Regions from separate parts of the Ciceribacter azotifigens genome, predicted to be linked through region 1. Evidence: predicted binding sites of a transcription regulator. Region 1 holds the regulator's gene; each other region holds the start of a gene.
The links. Region 1 encodes LexA, which represses DNA repair genes until DNA is damaged. Its sites were predicted from a motif close to TGTTCNNNNTGTGTTCNG; they were not measured.
Positions count from the first base shown of each region.

Region 1 (10,222 bases):
TGCCGGCTGCGATGCAGGCGAACGGGTTGGCGCCCGACGAGCCGGCGAGGCGAACGGTCGACGTCGAGGCGTTCTGCTCGTGATCGGCATGCAGGATGAAGATGCGGTCCATGGCGCGGGCAAGCACCGGGTCGACCTTGTACTCGTCGCAAGGAACGGCAAAGCACATGTGCAGGAAGTTCGCTGCGTAGTCGAGATTGTTCTTCGGGTAAACGAAGGGCTGCCCGACATGGTATTTGTAGGCCATGGCGGCGATCGTCGGCATCTTGGCGATCATGCGCAGCGAAGCGACCATGCGCTGGTGCGGATCGGTGATGTCCGTCGAGTCGTGGTAGAAGGCCGACAGCGCGCCGACAGTGCCGACCATGACGGCCATCGGGTGGGCGTCGCGGCGATAGCCGGAGAAGAACTTGCTCATCTGTTCATGCACCATGGTGTGGTGCGTGACGCGGTAGTCGAAGTCTTTCTTCTGTGCGGCGGTCGGCAGGTCGCCGTAGAGAAGCAGGTAGCAGACTTCCAGGAAGTCGCCCTTCTCGGCGAGTTGCTCGATCGGATAGCCGCGGTGCAGCAATACGCCCTCGTCGCCATCGATATAGGTGATCTTGGATTCGCAGGACGCAGTCGAGGTGAAGCCCGGATCGTAGGTGAAGGAGCCGGTATGCTTGTAGAGGGCCCCGATGTCGATGACATTTGGCCCGATGGTTCCTTCCTTCACCGGAAGGTCGACCTTCTTGTCGCCAAGTGCCAGTGCTGCGCTTTTTTCCGTCATGCTAATCCTCCGAAATTGGCGGTCCGGCGCCTTCAAGAAGGCGTCGCAGGTTGAGCGTCCCGAGTTAGCTATATGATCCCGACGTTAATGCCAAGCTAGCCAAAGGGCAAATTGTGCGACGCGAAATGCCAGCAACATATCGTTATTTCCGATGCTTATCTCGGCGCTATCATGAGGTGTTTCAGGCTTCCTTCCGCGCGCACTGATTGCTACAGTCTGCCGGTGAGGCGGATGCCGTAGCGCCGGCGTCCGGTCCTCCGATCGGGGCTGGGGTCGTCTTGGGAGAGATCGCGGAAGACCGCGCCAGGACCGGGGTAGGGGAAGGGCCGGCATTCGCCGTTGCCATCCCCTTTGACGCGATGGCTATCGCGGAGCCGCGTCCGGCTGGAGCACTCGTCGTCCGCGAGGCGACGGGCCGGGAAAGCCTTGTTTCGCGCGTTTCCCGTTTGACCGCGATGGTAGCGCGGTCGGCAGACGCGGCGATTGGCCGCGAGGCGGCGTTCGGGCATGTCTTCCTTTTCGTGCCCGTCGCGCTGGGTGCAGGAGCCGCTATCTGGTTTGCCCTGCCGCAGACCCTGCCGATCTCAGCGCCGGCGCTCCTGTTGTTGGTCTCCGCCCTCTTCGCGGTGCTCTCGCGCTTCGGCAGACCCGTGGCGTATCGGACGTGGTCGGCGCTGGCGCTCTGTGCCGCCGGGATGCTGCTCGCCGAATTTGAGACTCGCAGAATGCAGACGGTCATTCTCGACACGCCCGTCACGACGCAGGTGACGGGAAGGGTGCTCCGGCGGGAAGCGGGGGCGGCCGGCGAGTGGCGCTATCTCGTCCGCGTAGAGGCGACGGCAGAACCGCAGATCAGACGCGCACCGGAAGAGGTCGTGCTCACGACCCGCGCCCGACACGAGCCTTTCGCACTCGGCGAGGTGCTGCGTGGGAAAGCACGGCTCTCGCCTCCTTCCGGGCCGGCCTTGCCGGGTCTCGACGACTTTTCGTTCCCCGGCTACTTCGGCGGGATCGGCGCCGTCGGCTACTTTCTCGCGGCTCCGGTGCGCATTGACAGCCTCCCGGAGAGCGGAACCGGCGCATGGTGGGAGGCCGCCGAACAGACGCTCCTTGTTGTCCGTGACGGCATCACGCAGCGAATCAGGAGAACGGTTCCGGGCGATGCCGGCGGTTTTGCCGCCTCCATCGTCACCGGCGACCGGCGATCGATGTCGGAGGCGACGACGGAGGCGCTGCGGCTTTCGGGGCTGGCGCACATCACCGCGATCTCCGGCCTCAACATGGCGCTCGCCGCTGGCATTTTCTTTGTCGGCCTTCGCAAGCTGCTTAGCCTCTCGCCGGCGATCGCCCAGTCTCGGCCGGTAAAGAAGATCGCTGCCGCTGCCGCACTCGTCGCTGCCTTCCTTTACCTGATGATTTCCGGCTATCAGGTCTCCGCCGTCCGCGCCTTCCTGATGACGGCGATCATGCTGGTCGCCGTCCTGTTCGACCGTCCGGCGATCAGCCTGCGCAACCTCGCACTGGCGGCGATCGTCATTCTTGCGATCTCCCCGTCGCAGGTGCTCGGCGCGAGTTTTCAGATGTCGTTTGCTGCGACCGCCGGGCTGATTGCCGGCTACGACGGTTGGCGGCGGAGTGCAGGGCGGTCGTCGCGCTACGCGCCGGACTTTCCGGGCCGCAAGGCCCTTTCGTTCCTGTGGAACTTCGCCGCCGGCACGTTCGTGACCTCGCTGATCGGGGGACTGGCGACGGCAATCTTCGCGGTCGCCCATTTCCATAGAATGGCACCTTACGGCCTCGTCGCGAACCTCGCGGCGATGCCGATCATTTCGGTCGTGGTGATGCCGGCGGCGCTGGCGGCAATGCTGCTCATGCCATTCGGCCTCGACGCTCCGTTCCTCATTCTTGCGGGCGAGGGACTCGAGATTGTCATCGTGATCGCAACCACGGTGGCGAGCTGGAGCGAGGGGACGTCGTTCGGCCGGTTCGGGGCATGGTTCCTGCCGCTGGCGAGCGCGGGACTGCTGTTGCTCACTCTGCTGCACACGCAGCTGCGCTGGATCGGCGCGGCAGTTCTTGCGGCCGCGATCGGCCTTGCGGTCCTCCTGCCACCGGAAGAGACGGCCAACCTCATCGTCTCGGAGGACGGACGCCTGGCGGGTCTGCCCGGCGCCGACGGCAGGACGATCGCGACGAACCGCAGCAAACCGTCGGACTTCCTCTTCTCACAATGGCAGCACGCGCTTGCGCGCCCCGATCATCTCGGACCGCTCCGCAGCGAGGACGACGCCGTCGCCGGCACCCGGGCGGACGAAACGGACCGGCTGTCGGCCGAGCAGATAAGGACTGTCCGCGACACGATGCGCCGGCAGTTCGGCGCAGCGGCCCCCGGCCGATTTCTCTGTACGGGCAAAGTCTGGTGCATCGCCCGGCTGCCGGACGGGTGGCGGATCGCCACCGTCGAGGACCCGGCACTTCTCGGCGTCGCCTGCGATGTCGCCGATCTCGTGATTACGCCGCGCCGTTCACCTTTCGGCATCTGCCGCTCCGGAGCGAAGATGATCGATGCGGAAATGCTGCGGCGCACGGGCGCGACCGAATTCTATCTCGGAAATCATGAGGATCGGGACATTCGCCGGCGGACCGCATTCACCACCCTCGACAGGCCCTGGCAGCGGCATCGCCTTTACGACTGGCGGACCGACAGCTTCGCCGACCGAGAGCCCGCGGAGTTCGCCCCCGCGGAACAGGTCAGTGATAGCGGCGGATAAGTCCGACCAGCTTGCCCTGGATCTTCACACGATCAGGGCCGAAGATGCGCGTCTCATAAGCCGGGTTCGCAGCCTCGAGCGCGATCGAATCGCCCCGGCGGCGGAAGCGTTTCAGCGTTGCCTCCTCGTCGTCCACGAGTGCCACCACGATGTCGCCGGGCGTCGCGTTGCTGGCATTGCGGATGATGACCGTATCGCCGTCGAGAATACCGGCCTCGATCATCGAATCACCCTTGACCTCGAGCGCATAGTGTTCGCCCGATCCGAGCATCTCGGCCGGGATCGTGATTTCATGAGTGTTGTGCTGGATCGCCGAGATCGGTACCCCGGCCGCGATGCGGCCCATGACAGGAACCGCAACGGAATTCGATCGCTCCTCTGTGGACGGTTTGGCGGCCGGCGCCGCCTGTCCCTTGCCGAGGCTTCCCTCGATGACGCTCGGCGAGAAACCCCGCCGCGGCTGCAGGCTGGAGGAATAGGCCTCCGGCAGCTTGATGACCTCCAGGGCTCGCGCCCGGTTCGGCAGCCGGCGGATGAAGCCACGCTCCTCGAGCGCCGTGATGAGGCGGTGGATACCGGATTTCGAGGCGAGGTCGAGCGCGTCCTTCATCTCGTCGAAAGACGGCGGCACGCCCGATTCCTTCATCCGCTCGTGAATGAAGAGAAGCAGTTCCTGTTGCTTGCGCGTCAGCATGGTCCAGAGCCCCGTCGTGTGAAACAAATCCAGAACATACACTATCTGTTCCATATGTGTTCCGCAAGTGCTTAAATATTGGTAAGCAATTGGCCGTTCGGGGGAATTTCGCGTGCATTCGCGTCCGGCGGACAGCGACGGGATGGGGCCGCAGCCGCCTTGCAAAGCGCCCGCAAATCGCGCAAACCAGACGCGGTCGACAAGGAGGGTGCGGGATGTCCACTGCCAAGGAGACGCCGCGCGGCGTCGATCACATCGTTCTGCCGGTGCACGGGCTGAAGCCCGCACGCGAGCGGCTCGGAGCGCTGGGTTTCACAGTTGCCGCCGATGCGCTGCATCCCTTCGGCACCGAGAACGCCTGCGTCTTCTTCGCCGACAAGACCTACCTCGAGCCGCTTGCGGTGGCGAGCCGTGAAACCTGCGAGGAAGCCGCGCGCAAAGGCAATGTCTTCGTCGCCCGCGACCGCGCCTTCCGTTTCCGCGCGCCGGACGGCGAGGGTCTTTCGGGAATAGCGGTTGCCGCGACAAGTGCGACGGCGGACCACGAGGTCTATTTCGAGCACGGTCTGTCGGCTGGTGAAATCCTCCATTTCTCGCGGCCGCTCAGATTGCCGGACGGCACCGAGGCGACAGCCTCGTTCAGGCTTGCATTCGCCGCCGACCTGCGTGCGCCCGATTTTCTCCTCTTTTCCTGCGAGCGGGCCAATCCGCTGCCGGCGGATCGTGCCGCGCTCGAACGCCACGAGAACGGCGTGACGGGCATATCCGCCGTTGTGCTCACCGAAGAAAACCCCTCCGACTTCCAGGAGATGCTGGAGACCGTCTTCCATCAGCGCGAGATCGAGGCGCATTCCTTCGGCATCGTCGTCCCTTCGGCGAACGCGAAGATCGAGGTGCTGACGCCCGCCGGCCTTGCTGGCTATTTCGGGCTCGACGCCCGAAATGCCGGACGCGGCCTCGCCGGTGCGGCGATCGTCTTCCGGACCGGGGATCTCGGCGTGACAGAACGCTTGCTGGCTGCTAATGGCGTTCGCCATGCACGCAAAGATGGCCGCCTGATCGTACCGCGTGACGCGGGACAGGGCGCGCATTTCGTTTTCCAGGAGGAATAATGAGCACTTCGACCAATTCCGAAGTCGTCGTCGGCGAAGGCGCCACCAAGGTCGTCTTTTCCAACTCCAGGCGCTTCTCGCTGATTGCCGGCCCCTGCCAGATGGAAAGCCGCGATCACGCCTTCATGATGGCCGGCGCGACAAAGGAAATCTGCGACAAGCTCGGCATCGGGCTCGTCTACAAGTCGTCCTTCGACAAGGCCAACCGCACGTCGCTCTCCGGCAAGCGCGGCATCGGCCTCGACAAGGCGATGGAAGTCTTCGCCGATCTGAAGAAGGAATTCGGCTTTCCGGTGCTGACAGACATCCACACCGAGGAGCAGTGCGCGACCGTCGCCCCCGTTGTCGACGTGCTGCAGATCCCGGCCTTCCTTTGCCGCCAGACCGACCTTCTGGTCGCTGCCGCCAAGACCGGTCGGGTCATCAACGTCAAGAAGGGCCAGTTCCTCGCCCCCTGGGACATGAAGAACGTGCTCGCCAAGATCACCGAAAGCGGCAATCCGAACGTGCTCCTGTGTGAGCGTGGCGCTTCCTTCGGATACAACACCCTGGTCTCGGATTTCCGGTCGCTGCCGATCATGGCGGCGATGGGCGCTCCCGTGGTGTTCGACGCCACCCACTCGGTGCAGCAGCCCGGCGGGCAGGGCGGCTCGACCGGCGGGCAGCGGGAATTCGTGGAGACGCTGGCGCGCGCCGCGGTTGCCGTCGGCGTTGCCGGTCTCTTCATCGAGACCCATGAGGATCCGGACAATGCCCCGTCCGACGGCCCGAACATGGTGCCGCTGAAAGACATGCCGCGGCTTCTCGAAAAGCTGCTCGCCTTCGACGCCGTCGCCAAGGGCGCTTGAGGCGATCCGTATCGATTACGGCCTTTTCTTTTGGAAACGCCGGCCCGATGGGCCGGCATTTTGCGTTCATCTTCACCTTTCGGCGTCTGTCACACTGCGTGCATTGTATTTTTCCCGTCTTCGATTAAGACAGGCGCCATCCTCAATCCCACCCAGTACCAGGGAGGCGCTCATGACTGCAATCACCGACATCATCGGCCGCGAAATTTTGGACAGCCGCGGCAATCCGACCGTCGAGGTCGACGTCTATCTCGAAGACGGCAGCATGGGCCGCGCGGCCGTTCCGTCGGGCGCCTCGACCGGCGCACATGAGGCAGTCGAACTGCGTGATGGCGGCAGCCGCTACCTCGGCAAGGGCGTCGAGCGCGCCGTCGAGGCCGTCAACACCGAGATCTTTGACGCGGTCGGCGGACTGGACGCGGAAAACCAGATCCAGATCGACAAGGTGATGATCGAGCTCGACGGCACGCCGAACAAGTCGCGCCTCGGCGCAAACGCCATCCTCGGCGTCTCGCTCGCCGTCGCCAAGGCCGCCGCCGAGGCTTCCGGCCTGCCGCTCTATCGCTATGTCGGCGGTCTGAACGCCCATGTACTGCCGGTCCCGATGATGAACATCATCAACGGCGGCGCCCATGCCGACAACCCGATCGACTTCCAGGAATTCATGATCATGCCGGTCGGCGCCGAAACGATGCGCGACGCCGTGCGCATGGGTTCGGAAGTCTTCCATACGCTCAAGAAGGAACTGGCCGCCCAGGGGCACAACACCAACGTCGGCGACGAGGGCGGCTTCGCGCCGGGTCTCGAAAGCGCACCGGCCGCCCTCGACTTCATCGTGAAGTCGATCGAGAAGGCAGGCTACCGCCCCGGCGAGGACATGTACCTGGCGCTCGACTGCGCCTCGACCGAGTTCTTCAAGGACGGCAAGTATGTGCTCGAAGGCGAGGGCCGCACGCTTGAGCCGGAAGCCATGGCGGAATATCTCGCCGAGCTGGCCGCGAAATACCCGATCATCTCGATCGAGGACGGCATGGCCGAGGACGACTGGGACGGCTGGAAGGTTCTGACCGACAAGATCGGCTCGAAGTGCCAGCTCGTCGGCGACGATCTCTTCGTCACCAATTCCTCGCGTCTGCGCGACGGCATCCGGATGGGCGTCGCGAACTCGATCCTCGTGAAGGTGAACCAGATCGGCTCGCTCTCGGAGACCCTCGACGCTGTCGAGACTGCGCACAAGGCCCGCTATACGGCCGTCATGTCGCACCGTTCGGGCGAAACCGAGGACTCGACGATCGCCGACCTCGCGGTTGCCACCAACTGCGGACAGATCAAGACCGGCTCGCTAGCTCGCTCCGACCGGCTCGCCAAGTACAACCAGCTGATCCGCATCGAGGAAATGCTGGGCCCGCAGGCCCGTTACGCCGGCTCGTCGATCCTGCGCGGCTGACGTTCCAGCCTTCTGACGCTGATCGGCCCGCGTCCCGGAAGGGGCGCGGGCCAACTTTTTTCCGCGTAGCCGCTATGGTCAACGATCGATTAAGCAATCGCGGCTAGTTTGATCCAAGATCGTTTTGCGTATCAGGGCGTCGCTCGATGTGGACCAGGCAGCACAAGAACCGGAAACTCGGACGTTTTGTCCTTCCGCTCGTGACCGTCGCATTCCTCTCCTACTTCGGTTATCATTCGATCCATGGTGATCGCGGCCTGATCGCTGCGCAGGAATTCGAGAAGCTGAGATTTAAGCGCGGCGCCGAGCTGGCCGAGCTCGTGTCGCGTCGCAAGTCGCTGGAGCGGCAGGTTGAATTCCTGAGTGACGGCTCGCTCGAGCGCGACATGATCGATGAGAAGGCGCGCTACCAGCTCAACGTGTCGCGCCCCGACGAAATTGTGATTTTCAACAACCAAATGAATTAACCGAAATTCGGTTAATCGCCAATAGTAATTATAATTCAATATCATATCGTGAATGCGAGCTATGCATTTATGGCATTGCGGCCGCCCGTTTTCTTGCCTATCCTTCGCGCCGATCTAAATTTGACAAAACCTAGGGAGGGACGAATGGCGCCGCGAAAACCTGCGACTGCGAGCGGTCGCAAGCCGACGACCAAGTCTGCCGCAAAGAAAGAATTGACTCAGGGGCTGGTTGCGGAATTCGACCGCCAGAGCGAGCTCGACGCCTACCGCGAAATGCTCCTCATCCGCCGCTTCGAGGAAAAGGCCGGCCAGCTCTACGGCATGGGCTTCATCGGCGGCTTCTGTCACCTCTATATCGGCCAGGAGGCCGTCGTCGTCGGCGTCCAGATGGCGCTGAAGGATGGCGACCAGGTCATCACAGGCTATCGTGACCATGGCCACATGCTGGCTTGCGGCATGAGCGCACGCGGCGTCATGGCCGAACTCACCGGCCGTCGCGGCGGGCTGTCCAAGGGCAAGGGCGGCTCGATGCACATGTTCTCCAAGGAGAAGAACTTCTACGGCGGTCACGGCATCGTCGGCGCGCAGGTGTCGCTCGGCACCGGTCTCGCCTTTGCCAACAGGTACCGCGAGAACGGCAATATCTCGGTCGCCTATTTCGGTGACGGCGCTGCCAACCAGGGCCAGGTCTACGAAAGCTTCAATATGGCGCAGCTCTGGAAGCTGCCGGTGATCTATGTGATCGAGAACAACCGTTACGCCATGGGCACTGCGGTTTCGCGCGCTTCCGCGCAGACCGATTTCTCCCAGCGCGGCGTCTCCTTCGGTATCCCCGGTATCCAGGTCGACGGCATGGATGTCCGTGCCGTCAAGGCGGCGGCCGAGCAGGCTGCGGCTTATACCCGCTCCGGCAAGGGGCCGGTCATCCTTGAAATGCTGACCTACCGCTATCGCGGTCACTCCATGTCCGACCCGGCGAAGTACCGCTCGAAGGACGAGGTGCAGAAGATGCGTTCCGAACACGACCCGATCGAGCAGGTGAAGAACCGGCTCATGGAAAAGGGTTGGGCGAGCGAGGAGGAGCTGAAGGCGATCGACAAGGACGTCCGCGACATCGTCGCAGACAGCGCCGATTTCGCCCAGTCCGATCCGGAGCCGGACGTATCCGAGCTCTACACCGATATCCTGTTGTGAGTGGGGAGGGTTAGCCCATGTCAGTCAATATCCTCATGCCCGCCCTGTCTCCGACGATGGAAGAGGGCACGCTTTCCAAATGGCTCAAGAAGGAGGGCGACAAGGTCACCTCCGGTGACGTGATCGCCGAAATCGAGACCGACAAGGCGACGATGGAAGTGGAAGCGGTCGACGAAGGCGTGATCGGCAAGCTGCTGATCGCCGCCGGCACCGAGAACGTCAAGGTCAACACGCCGATCGCCATCCTCCTGCAGGAAGGCGAGAGCGCTGCCGATCTCGCCGCCGCTCCGAAGGCCGAGGCCGCACCTCAAGCGGCCGCGCCGCAGGTCGAGCAGGCTGAAAAGCCGACCGAAACCGGTTCCGCGTCTGCACCCGTTCCGGCACAGCCCGTCATCGCCGCCGATCCGGATATTCCAGCCGGCACCGAAATGGTCACGATGACCGTGCGTGAGGCGTTGCGCGAGGCCATGGCCGAGGAAATGCGCCTCAATCCGGACGTCTTCGTCATGGGTGAAGAAGTTGCCGAATACCAGGGCGCCTACAAGATCACGCAAGGCCTGTTGCAGGAATTCGGGCCGAAGCGTGTCGTCGATACGCCGATCACCGAGCACGGCTTTGCCGGCGTCGGCGTCGGTGCCGCCATGGCGGGCCTGCGGCCGATCGTCGAGTTCATGACCTTCAACTTCGCCATGCAGGCGATCGACCAGATCATCAACTCGGCTGCCAAGACGCTCTATATGTCCGGCGGCCAGATGGGTGCGCCGATCGTCTTCCGCGGCCCGAACGGCGCTGCCGCCCGCGTCGCCGCCCAGCACAGCCAGGACTATGCCGCCTGGTACAGCCACATCCCCGGTCTCAAGGTCATCCAGCCCTATTCGGCGGCCGACGCGAAGGGCCTCCTCAAGGCCGCGATCCGCGAC
Region 1 is NZ_JBLQTA010000008.1:114,006-124,227, reverse strand. Features, by position in the region: gene gltA (citrate synthase) at 1-769, opposite strand, end outside; gene ACM6UT_RS13450 (ComEC/Rec2 family competence protein) at 1,048-3,540, shown strand; gene lexA (transcriptional repressor LexA) at 3,521-4,234, opposite strand; gene ACM6UT_RS13440 (VOC family protein) at 4,450-5,346, shown strand; gene kdsA (3-deoxy-8-phosphooctulonate synthase) at 5,346-6,194, shown strand; gene eno (phosphopyruvate hydratase) at 6,367-7,641, shown strand; gene ACM6UT_RS13425 (FtsB family cell division protein) at 7,788-8,108, shown strand; gene pdhA (pyruvate dehydrogenase (acetyl-transferring) E1 component subunit alpha) at 8,253-9,302, shown strand; gene ACM6UT_RS13415 (pyruvate dehydrogenase complex E1 component subunit beta) at 9,320-10,222, shown strand, end outside.

Region 2 (10,222 bases), on a different contig from region 1:
CGTTGCCACGGCTGATTCCGCGAAAATGCGCGGGCGCCATTACCTGTCTGGAATTCGTCATGCGTCTGTCACGCTACTTCATGCCCATCCTCAAGGAAAATCCCAAGGAAGCGGAGATCGTTTCGCACCGCCTGATGCTGCGTGCCGGCATGATCCGCCAGCAGAGCCAGGGGATCTATTCCTGGCTGCCGCTCGGCAAGCGCGTGCTCGACAAGGTCAACAAGATCATCCGCGAGGAGCAGAACCGCGCCGGCGCCATCGAGATCCTGATGCCGACGCTGCAGTCGGCGGAGCTCTGGCAGGAGAGCGGCCGTTATGATGACTACGGCAAGGAGATGCTGCGCATCAAGGACCGGCAGGACCGTCCGATGCTCTACGGCCCGACCAACGAGGAGATGGTCACCGACATCTTCCGTTCCTACGTCAAGTCCTACAAGGACCTGCCGCTGAACCTCTATCATATCCAGCTCAAGTTCCGCGACGAGATCCGTCCGCGCTTCGGCACCATGCGCTCGCGCGAGTTCATGATGAAGGACGCCTATTCCTTCGACCTCACCATGGAAGCGGCGGTGCATTCCTACAACAAAATGTTCGCGGCCTATCTGCGCACCTTCGACCGGCTCGGGCTCCGGGCGATCCCGATGCGCGCCGATACCGGCCCGATCGGCGGCAATCACAGCCACGAATTCATCATCCTCGCCGAGACCGGCGAGTCGGAGGTCTTCTGCCACAAGGATTTCGTCGACTTCGACATTCCGGGCATCGACACTGACTTCGACGACGTCCGGGGCCTGCAGGCGATCTTCGACAAGTGGACCTCGCTCTACGCCGCGACCTCCGAAATGCATGACGAGGCAGCCTTCGCCGCCGTTCCGGAGGGCGAGCGCCTTTCCGCCCGCGGCATCGAGGTTGGCCATATTTTCTACTTCGGCACCAAGTATTCCGAACCGATGGAAGCCAAGGTTCAGGGCCCCGACGGCAAGGAGCACACCGTTCACATGGGATCCTACGGCATCGGTCCGACCCGCCTCGTTCCGGCGATCATCGAAGCCTCACACGACGACACCGGTATCATCTGGCCGGCTTCGGTCGCGCCCTTCGACGTGGTCGTGATCAACATGAAGGCCGGCGACACGGCCTGCGACGCCACCTGCGATGCGATCTATGCTGCGCTTTCGAACGCCGGCAAGGACGTCCTGCTCGACGATACCGACGACCGCGCCGGTACCAAGTTCGCCACTGCAGACCTCATCGGCGTTCCCGTCCAGGTCATCGCCGGTCCGCGCTCCGTCGCCAATGGCGAGGTCGAGCTCAAGGACCGCAAGACCGGTGCGCGTGAAACGATGACGGTCGAGGCGGCCATCAACAAGCTGGTCGGCTGATTGCCGGTCGAGGAGGCGAGATGACAAGCGCAGTCGAAGGCCGCGAGGCGGACAAGGTCACCCCGAGCCCGTCGGCCCGGCCATTCTCGGCCTTCGAACGCATCGTCGCCTGGCGCTACCTGCGCGCCCGGCGCAAGGAAGCGTTCATCTCGGTGATCGCCGGTTTCTCCTTCGTCGGCATCATGCTCGGTGTTGCGACGCTCATCATCGTCATGGCGGTGATGAACGGTTTCCGCACCGAACTCATCTCGCGAATCCTCGGCATCAATGGCCACATGATCGTGCAGCCCGTCGACGGGCCGCTCGACAACTATGCAGAGCTTGCCGACAAGTTCTCCGGCATCGCCGGCGTGACGATGGCGCTGCCGCTCGTCGAGGGGCAGACGCTTGCGTCGGGCCGTGGCGGGGCCGGCACCGGCGCGCTGGTACGCGGTATCCGCGCCGACGACCTCACCAAACTCAAGACCGTCTCGAACAACATCCGCGCCGGCGATATGGTCGGCTTTGCCGCAGGGCAGGGAGTCCTCATCGGTTCGCGCATGGCGAACGAACTCGGGCTCACCGCCGGTGACTCCATCACGCTCGTCTCGCCCGAGGGGGACGTTACGCCGCTCGGGGTCAATCCGCGGGTGAAGTCCTATACCGTCTCCGGCATCTTCGAGATCGGCATGTCGGAATACGACGCCTCGATCATCTACATGCCGCTCGAGGAGGCGCAGCTCTATTTCAATGCCGAAGGCATCGTCCAGTCGATCGAGCTCTTCGTTACCGATCCGGACATGGTCGACGAACTGCGTCCGAAGGTCGAGGAAGCGGCCGGCCGGCAGATCTTCATCACCGACTGGCGCCAGCGCAACCAGACCTTCTTCTCGGCCCTGCAGGTCGAGCGCAACGTGATGTTCATGATCCTGACGCTGATCGTGCTCGTCGCCGCGCTCAACATCATCTCGGGCCTCATCATGCTGGTGAAGGACAAGGGAAGCGACATCGCGATCCTGCGCACCATGGGCGCGACCTCCGGCTCCATCATGCGCATCTTCTTCATGACCGGTGCGGCGATCGGCGTCACGGGCACCTTCGCCGGTGTGGCGCTGGGCGTCGTCGTCTGTCTCAACATCGAATCGATCCGCGGCTTCTTCTCCTGGGTCAGCGGCACGGTGCTCTTCGATCCTGAACTCTACTTCCTGAGCCAGCTTCCGGCGGACATGAACGTCGGCGAGACGATGTCCGTCGTCATCATGGCCCTGACGCTCTCCTTCCTGGCGACGCTCTTCCCCGCCTGGCGCGCTTCGCGGCTCGACCCCGTGCAAGCCCTCCGCTACGAATAAGGATGCCGCTTTCCATGGCCACCGACAAAGTCCTCGCGCTCACCGGGATCGATCGCAATTACGGGCAGGGCGATACACTGCTGACGATCCTCAAGGGCGCTGATTTCAGCCTCTCGCCCGGAGAGACGGTGGCACTCGTCGCGCCGTCGGGCACGGGCAAGTCGACGCTTCTGCATGTCGCGGGCCTGCTCGAACATCCCGACGCCGGCGAGGTCGTGGTCGGCGGCGAGGCCTGTTCAGCGCTATCGGAGGATCGCCGCACGGCGGTGCGACGGCGCTCGATCGGCTTCGTCTACCAGTTCCACCACCTGCTGCCCGAATTCTCCGCCCTCGAAAACATCATGATGCCGCAGCTCATCGCCGGACTTTCCATGGCCGAGGCCAAGGAGCGTGCCGCGCAGCTTCTCGACTACATGCGGATCGGCCACCGCGCCGACCATCGCCCGGCGGAACTCTCGGGCGGCGAACAGCAGCGTGTGGCGATTGCCCGCGCCGTCGCCAACGCTCCGCTCGTGCTCCTTGCCGACGAGCCGACCGGCAATCTCGACCCGGAGACGGCTTCCTACGTCTTCTCCGCACTGCGCGCTCTCGTCCGTCAGTCGGGTCTTGCCGCACTGATCGCCACGCACAACCACGAGCTTGCGCAGCGGATGGATCGCTGCGTGACGATCGTCGACGGCAAGATCGTCGACTACGCGGTCTGAGAGGAATCCCGGACGCTCGCGGCAGTCATCCCGCGATACCGTCTTGGCCTGCCGTAAACGCTCCAGCTCTTCTATCGTGGGGCAGCGAGAGCCCTTGCCGGTCGCGCCGTCGACCGCGTTTCCTCTATGTTCCCGCGCATTCGCATCGTGAATGGAACCATATGACCCTTTTTGGGTTGACAAAGGAACAAATAGAGAACAGATTGAAAACATAAGGAGTAAGGAGTGAGCCATGACTGATGTTTTCCGTGATGTTGCCGCATTCGCCTCGATCCTCATGTTCGTCACCGGTCTCTCGGTGATCGTCTCTGCGATTTGAGGTTCCCGCGCCTATCCTGTAGAGAGTGACCCGCGTCCCGCCGACAGGGCTGGACTTCCCTGTCGGGGCGACCGAAAATCGCGCCGATTCATCGGATGCGGGTAATGACGGATATGGGCGAAGCAGTTGGCGAAGATGGACGCGGGTCGGGGTCGCCGGGCTTTGTGCATTTGCGGCTGCATTCGGCCTATTCGTTGCTCGAAGGCGCATTGCCGCTGAAGAAGATTCTCCGCAAGGCCGCCGCCGACGGCCAGCCGGCGATCGCCATCACCGACACCAACAATCTCTTCGTCGCGCTCGAATTTTCGCAATATGCCGTCGGTGACGGACTGCAGCCGATCATCGGCTGCCAGCTGTCGATCGACATGGAGGATGCCAGAGACGACAAGCGGTCGTCCCATGCGCCTGCCAGATACCCGGCGATCGTGTTGCTTGCGGCGGATGCCGCCGGCTACGAGCGGCTCGTCGATCTCGTCAGCCGTGCCTACCTCGAAGGCGAGGGGCATCAGGCGGTGCATGTCACCGCGTCGTGGCTGGAAGAGCGCGGCACGGACGGATTGATCGCATTGACCGGGGCTTCGGGCGGTCCGGTGGACATCGCTCTTCAGGAAGGACACCGGGCGCAGGCCGAAGCGAGGCTTTCGACGCTGAAGAGGCTTTTCGGCGACCGGCTCTATGTCGAGCTGCAGCGCCACGGCGACTACGACCGCCGCCACGAGACGAAGATGGTGCAGCTCGCCTATCAGTACGACCTGCCGCTGGTCGCGACGAACGAAGCCTTCTTCCTCACCCGCGAGGATTATGACGCGCACGATGCGCTGATGGCCGTCGCCCACAACGCGATCGTCTCCGACGACAACCGCTTCCGCCTGACGCCCGACCATTATCTGAAGAGCCGGGCCGAAATGCAGGCGCTCTTCGCCGACCTGCCGGAGGCGATCGAGAACACCGTCGAGATCGCCATGCGCTGCTCCTTCGTGCTCAACACGCGCAAGCCGATCCTGCCGCGTTTCGCCGGCGTCGGTGCCGATCCGGAGGAGGCAGAAGTGGCCGAGGCGCAGGAATTGCGCCGGCAGGCGGTTGAGGGTCTCGACCGGCGGCTCGCCGCGCTCGGAATGGCGGCGGGCTACGAGGAGAAGGATTACCGCGAGAGGCTCGAATTCGAGCTCTCGATCATCGAGCGGATGAAGTTTCCCGGCTACTTCCTGATCGTTTCCGACTTCATCAAGTGGGCGAAGCAGCACGACATTCCCGTCGGTCCGGGCCGTGGTTCGGGGGCGGGCTCGCTGGTCGCCTATGCGCTCACCATTACCGACGTCGACCCCCTGCGGTTCTCGCTGCTCTTCGAACGCTTCCTCAATCCGGAGCGCGTGTCGATGCCGGACTTCGACATCGACTTCTGCCAGGACCGGCGTGAAGAGGTGATCCGCTACGTCCAGCGCAAGTATGGCCGTGAGCAGGTGGCGCAGATCATCACCTTCGGTTCGCTGCAGGCGCGTGCGGCCCTGCGCGACGTCGGCCGTGTTCTGGAGATGCCCTACGGCCAGGTCGACAAGATCTGCAAGCTGGTGCCGAACAATCCGGCGAACCCGACGCCGCTTTCCAAGGCGATCGAGGAGGAGCCGAAGCTCCGCGAGGAGGCGGAAGCCGAGCCGGTGGTCGCCCGTCTTCTCGACATCGCCCAGAAGATCGAGGGCCTCTACCGCCACGCCTCGACCCACGCCGCCGGTATCGTGATCGGCGATCGGCCGCTGTCGAAGCTGGTGCCGATGTATCGCGATCCGCGCTCCGACATGCCGGTCACCCAGTTCAACATGAAGTGGGTCGAGCAGGCAGGTCTCGTCAAGTTCGACTTCCTGGGTCTGAAGACCCTGACCGTGTTGAAGACGGCTGTCGATTTCGTCAAGGAGCAGAGGGGCGTCGACGTCGACCTGGCAGCGATTCCGCTCGACGACAAGCTGACCTATGAAATGCTCTCCCGCGGCGAAACGGTCGGCGTGTTCCAGGTTGAAAGTGCCGGCATGCGCAAGGCGCTGATCGGCATGCGGCCGGACTGCATCGAGGACATCATCGCGCTCGTGGCGCTCTACCGTCCGGGCCCGATGGAGAACATCCCGGTCTACAACGCCCGCAAGCACGGCGAAGAAGAGATCGAGTCGATCCATCCGAAGATCGACTATCTCCTGAAGGAGACGCAGGGCGTTATCGTCTATCAGGAACAGGTGATGCAGATCGCCCAGGTCCTGTCGGGCTACTCGCTCGGCGAAGCCGACCTTCTGCGCCGCGCCATGGGCAAGAAGATCAAGGAGGAGATGGACAAGCAACGCGCCCGCTTCGTCGACGGCGCGGTGAAGAACGGCGTGTCCAAGAATCAGGCGGACGTGATCTTCGACCTGCTCGCCAAATTCGCGAACTACGGCTTCAACAAGTCGCACGCCGCAGCCTACGCGATCGTCTCCTACCAGACGGCCTACCTGAAGGCGCATTATCCGGTCGAGTTCCTCGCGGCGACCATGACCTACGATATGGCCAACAGCGAGAAGCTCAACGACTTCCGCCAGGATGCGGGACGTCTCGGCATCAAGGTCATCCCGCCGTCGGTGCAGACCTCGTTCCGCCATTTCCAGACCGGCGATCGCTGCATCTACTATGCGCTCGCCGCCATCAAAGGCGTCGGCGAGTCGGCCGTCGACCACATCGTCGAGGTCCGCGGCGACAAGCCGTTCGAGAGCCTCGAGGATTTTTGCCTGCGGATCGATCCGAAGCAGATCAACCGCCGTGTCTTCGAAAGCCTGATCTGCGCCGGCGCCTTCGACTGTTTCGGTCACGACCGTGCCGAACTGATCGGCGGGCTCGACCGCATCCTCGGCTATGCGCAGCGCGCACAGGAAAATGCCGTCAGCGGCCAGTCGGACATGTTCGGTGCCGGCGGCGCCACCGGACCGGAGAAGATCGCCTTCCCGACATACACGCCGTGGCTCGCCTCGGAGAAGCTGCACCGCGAATTCCAGGTGCTGGGCTTCTATCTCTCCGCCCATCCGCTCGACACCTACCGGTCGCTCCTCGAAAAGATGCGCGTCCAGACCTTTGCCGACTTTTCCGCCTCGGTGAAGCAGGGGGCGACGGCCGGGCGTCTCGCCGGCACGGTCACGGGGCGTCAGGAGCGCAAAACCCGCACCGGCAACAAGATGGGCATCGTTACCTTTTCGGATTCCTCCGGGCAGTTCGAGGCGGTCCTGTTCTCCGAAGGCCTGAACCAGTATCGCGACCTTCTGGAGTCCGGCAAGTCCGTGGTGATCACCGTTGCCGCGGAAGAGCGGCCGGAGGGCATCGGGCTCAGGATCCAGACGGCGCAGTCGCTCGAGGAAAAATCGCTGCAGATGCAGAAGGCGCTGCGCGTCTATGTCCGTGACTCCGGCCCGCTGAAGGCGGTTGCCGCCCATCTCAACACCAGGGGCGACGGCCTCGTCTCTTTCGTCGTCATCAAGGAAGACGGTCAGCGCGAGATCGAGGTCGAGCTTTCGGAAAAATACCGGATCTCGCCGGAAATCGCGGCTGCGCTGCGCTCGGCGCCGGGCATCGTCGACGTCGAGCTGGTTTAACCGCCGCCGTTCGGCGTCAGCCGCGCGGCACCTTGCGCGTCACGGTGATGAAGTCGGTTCCGTCGCCCGTCTCGGGCCCGATACCCGCATCGGAAATGGTGATCGAGCTGCCTTCGCCGAGCATAGTCTCGATCTTCCGGCGCACGGCATCCGGGATGGAAATGCGGTCGAGTGCTTGCGCAAGCGTCGGCGCCGCCTCGTCGGCCGCGGGCGCTTCGATGCCGAGACGCTTCATCGTCGCGTTGGAGAGATTGTTCTCGAGCGTGACACCGCGCCACTCGGCGCTGCCGGCGAGCATGTCGACATGCGTCGCCTCGACGAAATGGGTGCCGAGCGGCTTCTGCGGATCGGCGATCGCGATCGCGGCCTCGAAGACAGGCTTGAATTTCTGCCGCACCATGATCTGGCCGAGCGGTGGCTCGCCCTTGCCGGCGCTGGCGTAAAGCCGCTCCAGAAACTCGGGCGTCAGGATTTCGCCTTTGGTTTCGAGGCCCTTCCAGCGCTTGTAGCCGTTGATCGCCGAGATCGTCTGCCGGCCGAGATAGCCGTCGGCAATACCGGCGTCGAAGCCGAGATCGGCGAGCATCACCTGCACATCCATCAAGGTTTCGCGCTGGCCGCGCCTTGTGATGAGAATGCGCACGGGCGGAATGTCGGCGAAGGCCTCGGCCGACCGGACCGGGCTCGTCGCTTCCTTCTCGACCATCGCGACCTGGACCGGTTTCCGTCCCGCCTCGATGGTGGACGGCCGCAGCTCAGCATCCGAGAGGAGCTGTCCTTCCTCGGCCGGCTGCCTTGGTCGGAAAAGCGCCGCGTGGCGCACAGGCGCGGGCGCGACCGGTTCGTCGGTGATGATGACGTGGGCGCCGCGCTCGGTCATCTGGTAGAGCGCCTTGGCAAAGGCGCGCGGCAGCCGCACGCAGCCGTGGGAAGCCGGATAGTTCGGCACGCTGTTCGATTCGTGGAGCGCCACGCCGGACCATGTGAGCCGCTGCATCCAGGGCATCGGGGCGCTCGAGTAGAGATTGGACTCGTGATACTTGCGCTTCTCGAGGATCGAGAAGATCCCCGATGGCGTGGAGTGACCCGGTTTGCCGGTCGAGACCCGGGAGGTGGCGACGATCTGGTCGCCGTCATAGACCGTCAGGCTCTGTTCGGCCTTGGAAACATAGATCTGCAGCGAGCCGCCGTCCCCGGCGAAGCTCTGGGAGGCAAGCGTTGTCGCGGAAAGCAGACACGCGACGTGCAGGTACTTCAGCATGCGATTTCGTCCTCAACGCGAAACTGACCGGGCGAGTGTTTATGCCGGTCGCTAAAATACCGGGCGAAGTTTAAGGAAGCTTTTCTCTCTCCTGGCCTGCGATCACGAGTTTGTGTGTGTCCGTGTCTCGTGCGACGCGAATTTCTTGCGGCGGGCGCAGCAGCGTTGCTGTCGACGGACACGCGGCGAAGCCTTCGTCACCGGACCGGCTTCGGGACCTATTTCCGCCGGCCGAACGTGTAGCCGGTCTCGACCGTCGACTTGCCGAACTTGTCGCGCAACTTGTCCATCGCGGCTTCGGCTGCGGCGCGTCGGCCCGCCTGCCGGTCGACGAGGTCCGGCGGGTCGGCGACAGAGGCTTCCTTGAGGTCGGTGACGCCGATTCCGATGAGCCGGAAGCGCGTTCCGTCGGTCTCCTTTTCCAAGAGCGTCAGCCCGGTGCGGAAAATGCGGTCGGCAAGCTGCGTCGGATCTTCCAGGCGCCGGTTGCGCGTGCGGCCCTTGAAGTCTGCCGTCTTGAGTTTCAGGACGACGGTCTGTCCCGATATCCCGTGCTTCTTCAGCCGCCACGCGACCTTTTCTGATAGCGCCCGCAGTTGGATGACGAGATCCTCGTGGCGGCTGATGTCCTCGAAGAAAGTCGTTTCGGCAGAGACGCTCTTCGCCGCCTTGTTCGGATGGACGTCGCGATCGTCGATGCCGCGGGCGAGGCGGTAGAGCCGCTGGCCGATCGAACCATAGCGGCGCATGAGATCGGCTTCCTCCATGGTCTGCAACTGCCCGACGGTGCGGATGCCGTCGCTTTCGAGCGTCGCCGCAAACGCCTTTCCGACGCCCCAGATCGTCGTGACGGGGCGCGGAGCAAGGAAGTCCAGGGCCTCCGCTTGCCCGATCACCGAAAAGCCGCGCGGCTTCTGCAGATCGGAGGCGACCTTCGCCAGAAACTTGCAGTAGGAAAGGCCGACGGAAACGGTGATGCCGACCTCCTGCTCGACGCGGCGGGCAAAGCGGGCGAGCACGCGTGCCGGCGGGTCATGGTGCAGACGCTCGGTGCCGGAAAGATCGAGGAACGCCTCATCGATCGAGAGCGGCTGCACGAGCGGCGTCAGTTCCTCCATCATTGCCCGCACCTGGCGCCCGACGCGGGCATATTTCTCCATGTCCGGCTTGATGACGACGGCTTGCGGACAGGCTTCCAGTGCCTTGAACATCGGCATCGCGGAACGGACGCCGTGGATGCGGGCGATGTAGCAGGCGGTCGAGACGACGCCACGCTTGCCGCCGCCGACGATCACCGGCTTGTCGGCGAGTTCCGGGTTGTCCCTCTTCTCGATCGAGGCATAGAAGGCGTCGCAATCGATGTGGGCGAGCGTGAGCCCGTAGAGTTCCGGATGATAGACGAGCCGCGGACTGCCGCAGCCGCTGCAGCGACGCTTGCCTTGCGGCTGCCCTCTGAAGCAGTCGCGGCAGAAGCCTGGATACGCGGTCTGGTCGGTTGTCATCGCTGGAACAAATGTTGAACATTCGTACGCTTAGCGTTACTCTTGCGCGACTCGGCTGGCAAGGGAAATGCGATGAACGAACGATTCCGTGCCCAACCTCTCACCGCCGACCGCTGGGGCGACT
Region 2 is NZ_JBLQTA010000002.1:372,522-382,743, forward strand. Features, by position in the region: gene proS (proline--tRNA ligase) at 60-1,382, shown strand; gene ACM6UT_RS04775 (lipoprotein-releasing ABC transporter permease subunit) at 1,403-2,710, shown strand; gene ACM6UT_RS04780 (ABC transporter ATP-binding protein) at 2,725-3,414, shown strand; gene dnaE (DNA polymerase III subunit alpha) at 3,847-7,335, shown strand; gene ACM6UT_RS04790 (L,D-transpeptidase family protein) at 7,352-8,596, opposite strand; gene ACM6UT_RS04795 (DNA polymerase IV) at 8,815-10,098, opposite strand; gene ACM6UT_RS04800 (GNAT family N-acetyltransferase) at 10,171-10,222, shown strand, end outside.
Region 2: a site for LexA is predicted at 3,598-3,615, ahead of dnaE (DNA polymerase III subunit alpha). Genes of this name have one in related genera too.

Region 3 (10,222 bases), on a different contig from region 1:
GGATGCTGGCGATGACCCTTTCGGGGCCGGCGACGGAAGATAACGCACAGGGCAGCTATCTGCTGGGCATCCTGCTCGCGGTCGTCGCGGCCTTCTGCTACGCCGTGGCGGCCTTTGTAACCAAGTGGCTCAAGGGCACCTCCCCCTATCTGATCGCGCTGATCCAGGTCAGCACAGGCGTGGTCCTGCTGGCGCCACTTGCCGACTGGCACAACCTGCCCACAGCACCGCAAAACTGGGCGATGGTGGCAACCCTCGGCATCGTTCACACCGGGATCATGTATGCGTTCCTCTATTCGGCGATCCAGAAGCTGCCGGTCGTGCTGACCGGCACCCTATCCTTCCTCTATCCCGTGGTGGCGGTGATCGTGGACATGTCCGCCTTCGGACATGTATTGACGCCCGTGCAGGCGCTCGGCGGCGCAGCAATCCTCTTTGCCGCTGTGGCGACCACGCTCAATCTGCCGCCGAAAGCGCTTTTCCTGCCGAAAAGAAAGGTCTCGCAACGACGATAACCTGCTATCTCCGCTACGTGATCGATCCGTACAAGGCGAAGGAGTTCGAGCACTATGCGCGGCTCTGGATACCGCTGGTCGAGCGGCTGGCGGCACGCTCCACGGCCAGTCGGATTTCGCCTACGCGGAGGAGACCCGTTTCATCCTCAGCTACGAACCGAGCTTCATGCGGCCACTGTTCTGAGCTTTCAGCGCTGGGCTTCCGTTGCCATGCGCACTGCAAGCCCGGCGAGAACGGTGCCCATCAGCCAGCGCTGAATGGTCATCCAGAAGGGTCGCCCGGCGAGAAAGAGCGCGATTGCGCCGGCGCTCACCGCAATCATGGCGTTGACGGTGACGCTTATCGTGATCTGGGTGAATCCGAGAACCACCGATTGACCAAACACGCTGCCGGCGGACGGATCGATGAACTGCGGCAGCAGCGACAGGTACAGCACCGCAACTTTCGGGTTGAGCAGGCTTGTGACGAACCCCATCGCGAACAGGCGCCGGGACGAGTCCTTCGGCAGCTCGCGGACCTGGAAGGGCGAGCGCCCGCCCGGTCGCAATGCCTGCCAAGCCAGCCAGGCGAGATAGGCGGCCCCTGCAAGCCGCAGTGCGTCATAAGCGTAAGGTACTGCGAGCACCAGTACGGTGATGCCGAGGGCAGCCGACAGCATATAGACAACGAAGCCGAGGGCCACGCCCCCGAGCGAGACCAAGCCCGCCGCGGGTCCCTGACAGATCGACCGCGACACGAGGTAAATCATGTTCGGCCCCGGAGTAAGCACCATACCGAGACAGATGAGGCCAAAGGCGAGAAGCGAGGCGGTGGACGGCATGACAGGTCTCTTCGTTGAAGGGCTGCACAAGTGGAAAGCAGACGGAAACGAGACCGGCAACAATGATCGTGTCACCATTGCAAGTTTGATGCTGATCAGTTAGCGGTGCGAACGTTCGTTCATCCGACCGGGGAGCCCATCATGACCCTCTCCACGCTGCTCGCCTACGCCGGCGCATTGTTCATCGCGGCGGCCATTCCCGGCCCCGGCATGACTGCAATTGTGGCCCGGGCGCTCGGCTCGGGCTTCCGTCCGACCTTCTTCATGGGACTGGGGCTGATCCTCGGCGATCTCTGCTACCTGACGGCGGTCGTCCTCGGCCTCTCCTACCTCGCGCAGACATTCGTGACGCCCTTCCTCGTCATCAAATATGCAGGCGCCGCCTACCTCGGCTACATCGCCTACAAGCTCTGGACGGCCGGCCTGCTGCCGCAGGAAGTCCAGGCACGCAAGGGCGGCGGCCTTGGCACTTCCTTCCTCTCCGGCCTCTTCGTCACGCTCGGAAATCCGAAGACCATGCTTTTCTACGTCGCCCTTGTGCCGACGCTGATCCCACTAGAGGCGATCGGACCGGGGGACTATGCCGCACTCGCCGGAATCACCTTCGTTGTTCTGATGGCCGTACTCATCCCCTACATCGTGCTCGCTGCTCGGGCGCGAACGCTGCTCAAGCAGCCTTCTGCGCTCAAGGTCCTGAATCGCGTGGCGGGCAGCGTTCTGGCGAGCACCGCCGCGTACATCGCTGCCCGGGCGGCCTGAAATAAATATTTGGGACCTCCGCTCGGCCAGCGCGTTTTTTCTCTCGGGATGCCTTGCCGTAGGCAAAGGGTTCTAGCCCGGTGCGGACTTTGATCCTATTGTGCGCTCACCAAAACCACCCTGAGGGAGAGCACCATGTCCGACACGAAGAAACCCGGCCGCGGCCGCGTTTACAGCTCCATTCTCGAAACCATCGGCGATACGCCGATCGTCCGGCTCGATAAGCTGGCGAAAGAAAAGGGCGTGAAGGCGAACCTGCTCGCCAAGCTCGAATTCTTCAATCCCCTCGCCTCGGTCAAGGATCGCATCGGTCTCGCCATGATCGAGTCGCTCGAACAACAGGGCAAGATCACCCCCGGCAAGACGGTGCTGGTGGAACCCACCTCGGGCAATACCGGGATTGCACTTGCCTTTGCAGCCGCCGCCAAGGGATACCGGCTAATCCTCACCATGCCGGAAACCATGTCGATCGAGCGTCGCAAAATGCTCGCGCTGCTTGGTGCCGAACTGGTGCTAACGGAAGGACCGAAGGGCATGAAGGGCGCGATCGCCAAGGCAGAGGAGCTTGTTTCCACACTGTCCGACGCCGTCATTCCGCAGCAGTTCGAAAATCCGGCCAATCCTGAAATCCACCGCAAGACGACGGCCGAGGAGGTCTGGAACGACACCGCTGGTGCCGTCGACATCTTCGTCTCCGGCATCGGTACCGGCGGCACCATCACCGGCGTCGGCCAGGTGCTGAAAGCCCGCAAGCCCTCGCTGAAAGTCGTTGCCGTGGAGCCGACGGACAGCCCGGTCCTTTCGGGCGGCAATCCCGGACCCCACAAGATCCAGGGCATCGGTGCAGGCTTCGCGCCGAAGGTCCTCGACACCACGATCTATGACGAAGTCGTCACGGTGACGAACGACGAGGCTTTCGAGAACGCACGTCTGGTCGCCCGTCTCGAGGGTGTGCCGGTCGGCATCTCCTCCGGCGCGGCGCTCGCGGCGGCAATCAAGATCGGCCAGCGCGAGGAAAACGCAGGCAAAACCATCGTCGTCGTGATCCCCTCTTTCGCGGAGCGTTATCTCTCGACCGCACTCTTCGAAGGGCTCGGAGGCTGAGGCACGCACCTTCGCGATCCGCGGTCAAGGATCATCTGCCCCTGATCCGGCCGTCCCTTTGGGCGACCGGATCTTGATTGTCTAAGCCACCGCCGACAACCGCTCGGAGGGTATGCGATAAGAAATCGCCTCGGCGACATGGATCCGGCCCAGCCGATCGGCACCATCGAGATCGGCGAGCGTGCGAGCGACTTTCAGAACACGATGATAACCGCGGGCCGAAAAGCGGAACTTCTCCGCTGCATCGCGCAGGAGCTGGAGGCCGGAGGGATCCGGCTCGGCGAGCGCCTCGATCATCGCCGTGGAACAGCGGGCATTCGTGACGACTCCCGGTATCCCGGCCGTTTCGAAACGCTCCCGCTGGCGATCCCGCGCCCGCCGGACACGTCGCGCGACGTCCGCGCTCGGCTCGGCCGCCATCGGGCGGATGAGATCAGTCGCCGCCACGGCCGGAACGTCGATGCGGATATCGATTCGATCCATCAGCGGGCCGGAAATGCGCCCCTGGTATTCGGTAAGGCAGCGCGGCCCTCTTGCGCAGTTGTGTCCGGGCTCACCCGCGAGCCCGCAGCGGCACGGGTTCATGGCCGCGATCAGCTGGAACTCGGCGGGATAGGTGACCCGATGGTTGGCGCGGGCGATCACGCACTCGGCCGTCTCAAGCGGCTGTCTCAGGGCATCAAGCACCTGCGGCGCGAATTCCGGCAACTCGTCGAGAAAAAGCACGCCCTTGTGGGCGAGTGAGGCCTCGCCGGGCTTCGCCCGCAACCCGCCGCCGACGAGCGCCGCCATCGTCGCGGAATGATGCGGCGTGCGAAACGGACGGCGGTCGGAGAGCTTGCCGCCGGACAGTTGCCCGGCGATCGAATGGATCATCGAGACTTCGAGGAGTTCGGGCGCAGAGAGCGCCGGCAGGATCGACGGCAGGCGCGAGGCCAGCATGGACTTGCCGGAACCGGGAGGGCCGACCATCAAAAGGTTGTGGCCGCCGGCCGCCGCCACTTCGAGCGCACGCTTCGCACTCTCCTGGCCGCGAATGTCGGCGAGATCCGGCAGATTGGCGGAAAGCGCACGAACTGCCGGCTCCGGCCGCGAGAGGACCTGGGTTCCCCGGAAGTGATTGGCGAGCGCAATCAGGCTGCGAGGCGCCAGAATGTCGATCTCCGCCCCGGCCCACGCCGCCTCTGGCCCGCTGTCGGCGGGGCAGATCAATCCCTTGCCGAGCGCATTGGCGCCGATCGCCGCCGGCAACGCGCCGGCAATCGGGGCAATTGTTCCATCGAGATTGAGTTCGCCGATGACTACATAATCCGAAAGCGCATCACCGGGAATGGCACCGAGCGCCGCCATAAGGCCGAGCGCAATGGGAAGATCGAAGTGCGAGCCTTCCTTCGGCAGGTCGGCCGGCGCGAGATTGACCGTGACGCGCTTCGGCGGCAAAGCGAGCCCCGAAGCATGCAAGGCCGCTTGCACCCGTTCTCGGCTCTCGGCAACCGCCTTGTCTGGCAGGCCGACGATCTGCATGCCGATCTTGCCCGGCGCGACCATCACCTGAACGTCGACTGGTACCCCTTCGATGCCCTGAAACGCAACCGTACTGACACGCGCAACCATCGCCCGCCCCCTCGATCTGCCCCCTGGCGTGGCGGGAAAATACATCTTTCACGCGCTGCCGATCGAACAGTGACACGGATTTCGGGTAATGACAAGAACATTTGCAGAACAGAAACACGCAATATTCCCGCACAGGTTTCGGCTCGGTTGTATCCGAGAACAGATGTCGTACGCCGCGGGCCGTAGCCGTGCCCGGCGGTCTCAGGCGCGCTTTCTCTCGATTGCATCCCAAAGCAGGGCGGCAATGTCCGCGCCGCCAAAGCGCTTCACTTCACGGAGGCCAGTCGGCGACGTGACGTTGATTTCCGTCATGTAATCGCCGATCACGTCGATGCCGACCAGCAGAAAGCCGCGCTCTCTCAGCGCCGGACCGATACGGGCGCAGATTACCTTCTCCCGCGCCGTCAGTTCCGTCGCCTCGGCACGCCCGCCGACATGCATGTTGGAACGGCTGTCGGTCTCGGCCGGCACGCGGTTGATTGCGCCCACCGGTTCCCCGTCGACGAGGATGATGCGCTTGTCGCCCTTGCGGACATCCGGCAGGTAAGCCTGCGCGATGAAGGGCTCCCGGAAGACCTGGTGGAACATTTCCAGCAGCGAGGAGAAGTTGCGGTCGTCGCGGGTGGTGTGGAAAACGCCGGCGCCACCGTTGCCGTAAAGCGGTTTCAGGATGATATCGCCCATTTCCTCGCGGAAGCGCGCGATCTCGTCGTTGTCGCGGGTAATCAGGGTCGGCGGCATCAAGTCGGCAAACTCGGTGACGAAGATCTTTTCCGGCGAATTGCGTACCCAGGCCGGATCGTTGACGACGAGCGTCTTGGGGTGGATGCGCTCCAGCAGATGCGTCGAGGTGATATAGGCCATGTCGAAGGGCGGATCCTGACGCAGCAGCACCACGTCCATGGTCGACAGATCGACACGCTCCGGCTCGCCGAGAGTAAAGTGATTGCCCTTTTCGTCGCGCAGTTCCATCGGCTCGACGGTGGCAATGATCTTGCCGTCGCGCATCGAAAGCCGGTCGGGCGTATAGTGGAAGAGTTTGTAGCCCCGGGCCTGCGCCTCAAGGCTCATCGCGAAGGTCGAATCCCCCGCGATTGCGATGCCGGAGACATGGTCCATCTGGACCGCGATATTGGTGATCTTCGCCATGGCCGGCCCCTCGTTGAAAGCCTCCGAGATTTAGGCCGGCTCCTTGAGAAAGGCAACGTCGAAGACCATCAATTCTCCTGAACCACGGCTCAGCCGAGAATCCGCTTTGCCGACGGCGAACGCAGCGCATTGCGGATACGGTAGAGCGTCGCCAGCGGCTCGGGGAAAGGCTTACGCAGGAAGGCGATCTTGCGAACATAATCGTCGATCCGCCAGGTCGCCCAGGTGCCGCCGCGGAAATAGGCGATGTCGCCGGCCTTCAGCACTCTTTCGCTGCCGTCTTCCGTCGTGACATGAACCTCGCCCTCCTGGATCACGACGGTCTCGTCCCAGCCGAAGTACCAGCGGAACTCGCCTGCAGTGCAATCCCAGACGGCCGTGGAGCTCGCCTCGTCCGTACTCGTCGAATGATCGCCGACACGGGCCATCGGGGCCCCCCGAATAATCCAGTCTGGATTGATCGGCGCGGGCTTCAGCACCAGCATGCCGCTATTTGCGGCTACCAGCGGCGGACGCTCTCCGAGCTGCCGTTCCTTCGGCAGCGTCGCGAGCGCACCTGCCATGCTGACGAGAAGAAGCTTCAAGGCCATGGTCTCTCCCTCAAAAATCCGGTCTCGTGAGGAAGTAGCAGACAGGGGTGAGAGCACGGTTAGCGCGATTGTTCAAATTTTCCGCAACCGCAGACTTTGGAGTTCCGGGGCAGCTGCCCCGACCGAGACCGTCGGGTCAAGCTGAAAGGACGCCGTGCCGCACGGTATTGGCGGGCACTATCGCCGGCGCGTCAACGAAAGGCGCGATCCGCCTGCCGGTATCGGCTGCGAAAAAATGCAGCCGCTCGGGAAGTACCGCCACCCGCATATCCGATGCGATTTCCGTCTCGAGAGCAAGCGAGACCGTCAACGCCTGACCGTCGACAAATCCGTGAACAAGGCGATGCGCGCCGAGCTCCTCGATGTAATCGACGGTGAACGGCAGTGATCGCGTACCTTCTGCGGCGACGACAAAGTCCTCGGCACGCACGCCGACGATCACCGGTCCTGAAGCGGCCGCAGGCTGATCGATCGCAATGTCCGTTCCGCCGATCCGCAGGCGGTCACCGTCCAGTACACCATTGAAAAGGTTCATCGCAGGCGAACCTATGAAGCTCGCCACAAAGGTGGAAGCTGGCCGATGGTAGACCTCCAACGGCGTGCCAATCTGCTCGATCCGGCCGGCGTTCAACACCACGAGGCGATCGGCAAGCGTCATTGCTTCCAACTGGTCGTGCGTCACATAGAGCGCCGTGGTTCCGAGACGCCGCTGCAGCTTGCGGATCTCGCCGCGCATGGTCACGCGCAGCTTGGCGTCGAGGTTGGAAAGGGGCTCATCGAACAGGAAGACCGCGGGCTTTCGCACGATGGCCCGGCCCATGGCGACGCGCTGGCGCTGGCCACCCGAAAGCGCCCGCGGCTTGCGCGTCAGATAGGGTTCGATCTCCAGCAGGCGGGCGGCTTCTGCCACGCGCGTCTCGATCTCGGCCTTGGGCGTCTTGCGATTCTTCAGGCCGTAGGCGAGATTGTCGTAGACCGTCATATGCGGATAGAGCGCGTAGTTCTGGAACACCATAGCGATGTCGCGGTCGGCCGGCTCGACCTTATTGACGGCGCGCCCGCCGATGCTGACCGTGCCCTCGGATATGGCCTCGAGCCCCGCCACCATACGCAGCAGCGTCGATTTTCCGCAGCCGGACGGCCCGACGAGCACGATGAATTCGCCGTCCTCGATGGCGATGTCGATGCCCTTCACGGCATGGACCCCGCCGTCATAGATCTTCGAGACCTGGTCGATGTGGATTGTCGCCATGGGGTAGCCTTTCTTACTTGTCGCTCTCGGTCAGGCCCTTGATGAACCAGCTCTGGAAGATCACCACGACGACGACCGGCGGCAGCATGGCGAGTACGGCCATGGCGAATGCCTCGTTATAGTCGGGGATCTGCGAGCCGACCCAGACCTGCAGGATCTGCTTGATGCCGCGCATCAGCGTGTAGAAGCTCTCGTCCGTGGTCATCAGCAACGGCCAGAGATACTGGTTCCAGCCATAGACGAACATGATGATGAACACCGCCGCGATCATGGTACGCGACAGCGGCACCAGAACGTCGAAGAAGAATTTGATCGGCCCCGCGCCGTCGATCCGGGCGGCCTCCAGCAGTTCGTCCGGCACCGACTTGAAGAACTGGCGGAAGAAGAAGGTGCCGGTCGCCGAGGCGAGCAGCGGCAGGATCAGGCCGGTATGGGTGTTCAGCAGGCCAAGGTCACTCATCACCTTGTAGGACGGCATGATGCGCACCTCGAGCGGCAGGAGCAGCGTGGTGAAGATCAGCCAGAAGGCGAGCGTGGCAAAGCGGAAGCGGAAATAGACGATGGCATAGGCCGCCATCATGGAGAGCACGATCTTGCCGACGGCGAAGCCTATGCCGAGGATCAGCGAATTCAGCGCCATGGTCAGGCCGGTGACCTTTCCGGTGAAGCCGCCGCCGTGGAACAGTACCTTACTGTAGGTCTCGCCAAAGTGGTCGCCAACGGTCAGCATCAGGCCCTTCGAATGAATTTCCGCCGCGCTGTGCGTGGAGGTGGTGAAGGCGATGACAAGCGGTCCCAGCATCAGGACGACGCCGGCGATCAGGATCAGGTGGTCGAAGAATTTGGTGCGATACATGGCTCGACCTCAACCGTAATGAACGCGGCGTTCGATGAATCGGAACTGGATCAGCGTCAGGACGAGCACGATTACCATCAGGATGACCGACTGGGCCGAGGAGGAGCCGAGGTCGTTGCCGCGGAAGCCGTCGAGATAGACCTTGTAGACCAGCGTGATCGGATTGTTGGCCGCCTTGTCCTTCACGATCACGTCGATGACGCCGAAGGTGTCGAACAGCGAGTAGGTCATGTTGATGATGAGCAGAAAGAATGCCGTCGGCGTCAGGAGCGGAAGGATCACCGTCCAGAAACGGCGGGTACCGGACTTGCAGTCAATCGCCGCCGCCTCACGGATGGAGGCGGGAATGCCCTGCAGGCCGGACAGGAAGAAGATGAAATTGTAGGGGATCTGGTTCCAGACGGCGACCGCCACCATGGCGAATGCCGTATCGAAGTAGTTGATGCCGACCTTCATCTCCCAGCCGAAGAGGGAGACGAACTTGACGAACGGCCCGATATGCAGGTCGAAGAACATCATCCCGATCAGACCCGCGACCGGCGGGGCGATGGCATAGACGACAATCAGCAGCGTCTTGTAGGCAGACTGGCCGCGAATGATGGCATCGGCCTTCAACGCCAGCAGCAGGCCAAGCGACAGCGTGAGGAACGTCACGATCAGGCTGTAGGCGATCGTGAAGCGCGCGATCTTCTGGTATTCCGGCGCCATGAGGGCATCGGTGTAGTTTTCGAGGCCGACGAAGCTCTCACCGAAGCCGAACGGATCCTCGATGAAAAACGAGGAACGGATTGCCTGCGCCGACGGCCAGTAGAAGAAGATCGCAATGATCGCGAACTGCGGCAGCAGGAACAGATAGGGCAGAAATCGCGAGGAAAACTGGACGCGCTTCATGAGGCAGCCTTCACGGAAAATCCCGGGAGCTTGAAGCCCCCGGGAACTCTATGCGTTGGAAGAGGAAATCAGCCGGCGGTCTTGGCGAAGCGGGCGAGCAGCTCGTCGGCTTCCTTCTTGATGGTTTCCATCGCGTCCTTCGGCGTAGTTTCGCCGGAGAAGATGCGATTGTATTCGCGTTCCATCACGGTGCGGATCTGCGGGTAGAAGCCGAGGCGGTAGCCCTTATCCCACTCGGCGCCCGGCAGGGAGAGCTGCTGGATGCCCACTTCGGCGGCCGGCTTCTCGTTGTAGTAGCCTTCCGACTTGGCGAGCTCGTAAGCTGCCTTGGTGATGGCGACGTAGCCGGTCGACTGGTGATAGAATTTCTGGATCTCGGGCGAGGTCAGGAAATGGAAGAAGGAAGCGACGCACTTGTTTTCAGCTTCCGGCTTTCCGGCCATCGCGAACAGCGAAGCACCGCCGATGAAGGTATGAACGCCTTCCGGAATGACCGACTTCCAGTAGGGCAGGAAGGTTGCCGAGAACGGCATGGTCGCGGTCTTCTGCAGGCCGCCGAACGAGCCGGACGAACCGATCCAAAGCGCAACCTTGCCTTCTTCGAAAGGCTTCTGGTTGTCGTTCCAGCCGGCGCCGTAGTAGCCGAAGAGGCCCTGATCGTACCAGGCCTT
Region 3 is NZ_JBLQTA010000003.1:218,309-228,530, forward strand. Features, by position in the region: gene ACM6UT_RS06165 (DMT family transporter) at 1-515, shown strand, start outside; partial or broken gene ACM6UT_RS06170 (hypothetical protein) at 512-699, shown strand; gene ACM6UT_RS06175 (LysE family translocator) at 704-1,336, opposite strand; gene ACM6UT_RS06180 (LysE family translocator) at 1,478-2,095, shown strand; gene cysK (cysteine synthase A) at 2,231-3,199, shown strand; gene ACM6UT_RS06190 (YifB family Mg chelatase-like AAA ATPase) at 3,281-4,813, opposite strand; gene gshB (glutathione synthase) at 5,015-5,962, opposite strand; gene ACM6UT_RS06200 (cupin domain-containing protein) at 6,052-6,552, opposite strand; gene ACM6UT_RS06205 (sn-glycerol-3-phosphate import ATP-binding protein UgpC) at 6,689-7,804, opposite strand; gene ugpE (sn-glycerol-3-phosphate ABC transporter permease UgpE) at 7,818-8,660, opposite strand; gene ACM6UT_RS06215 (ABC transporter permease subunit) at 8,670-9,551, opposite strand; gene ACM6UT_RS06220 (extracellular solute-binding protein) at 9,620-10,222, opposite strand, start outside.
Region 3: a site for LexA is predicted at 4,907-4,924, ahead of ACM6UT_RS06190 (YifB family Mg chelatase-like AAA ATPase). Genes of this name have one in related genera too.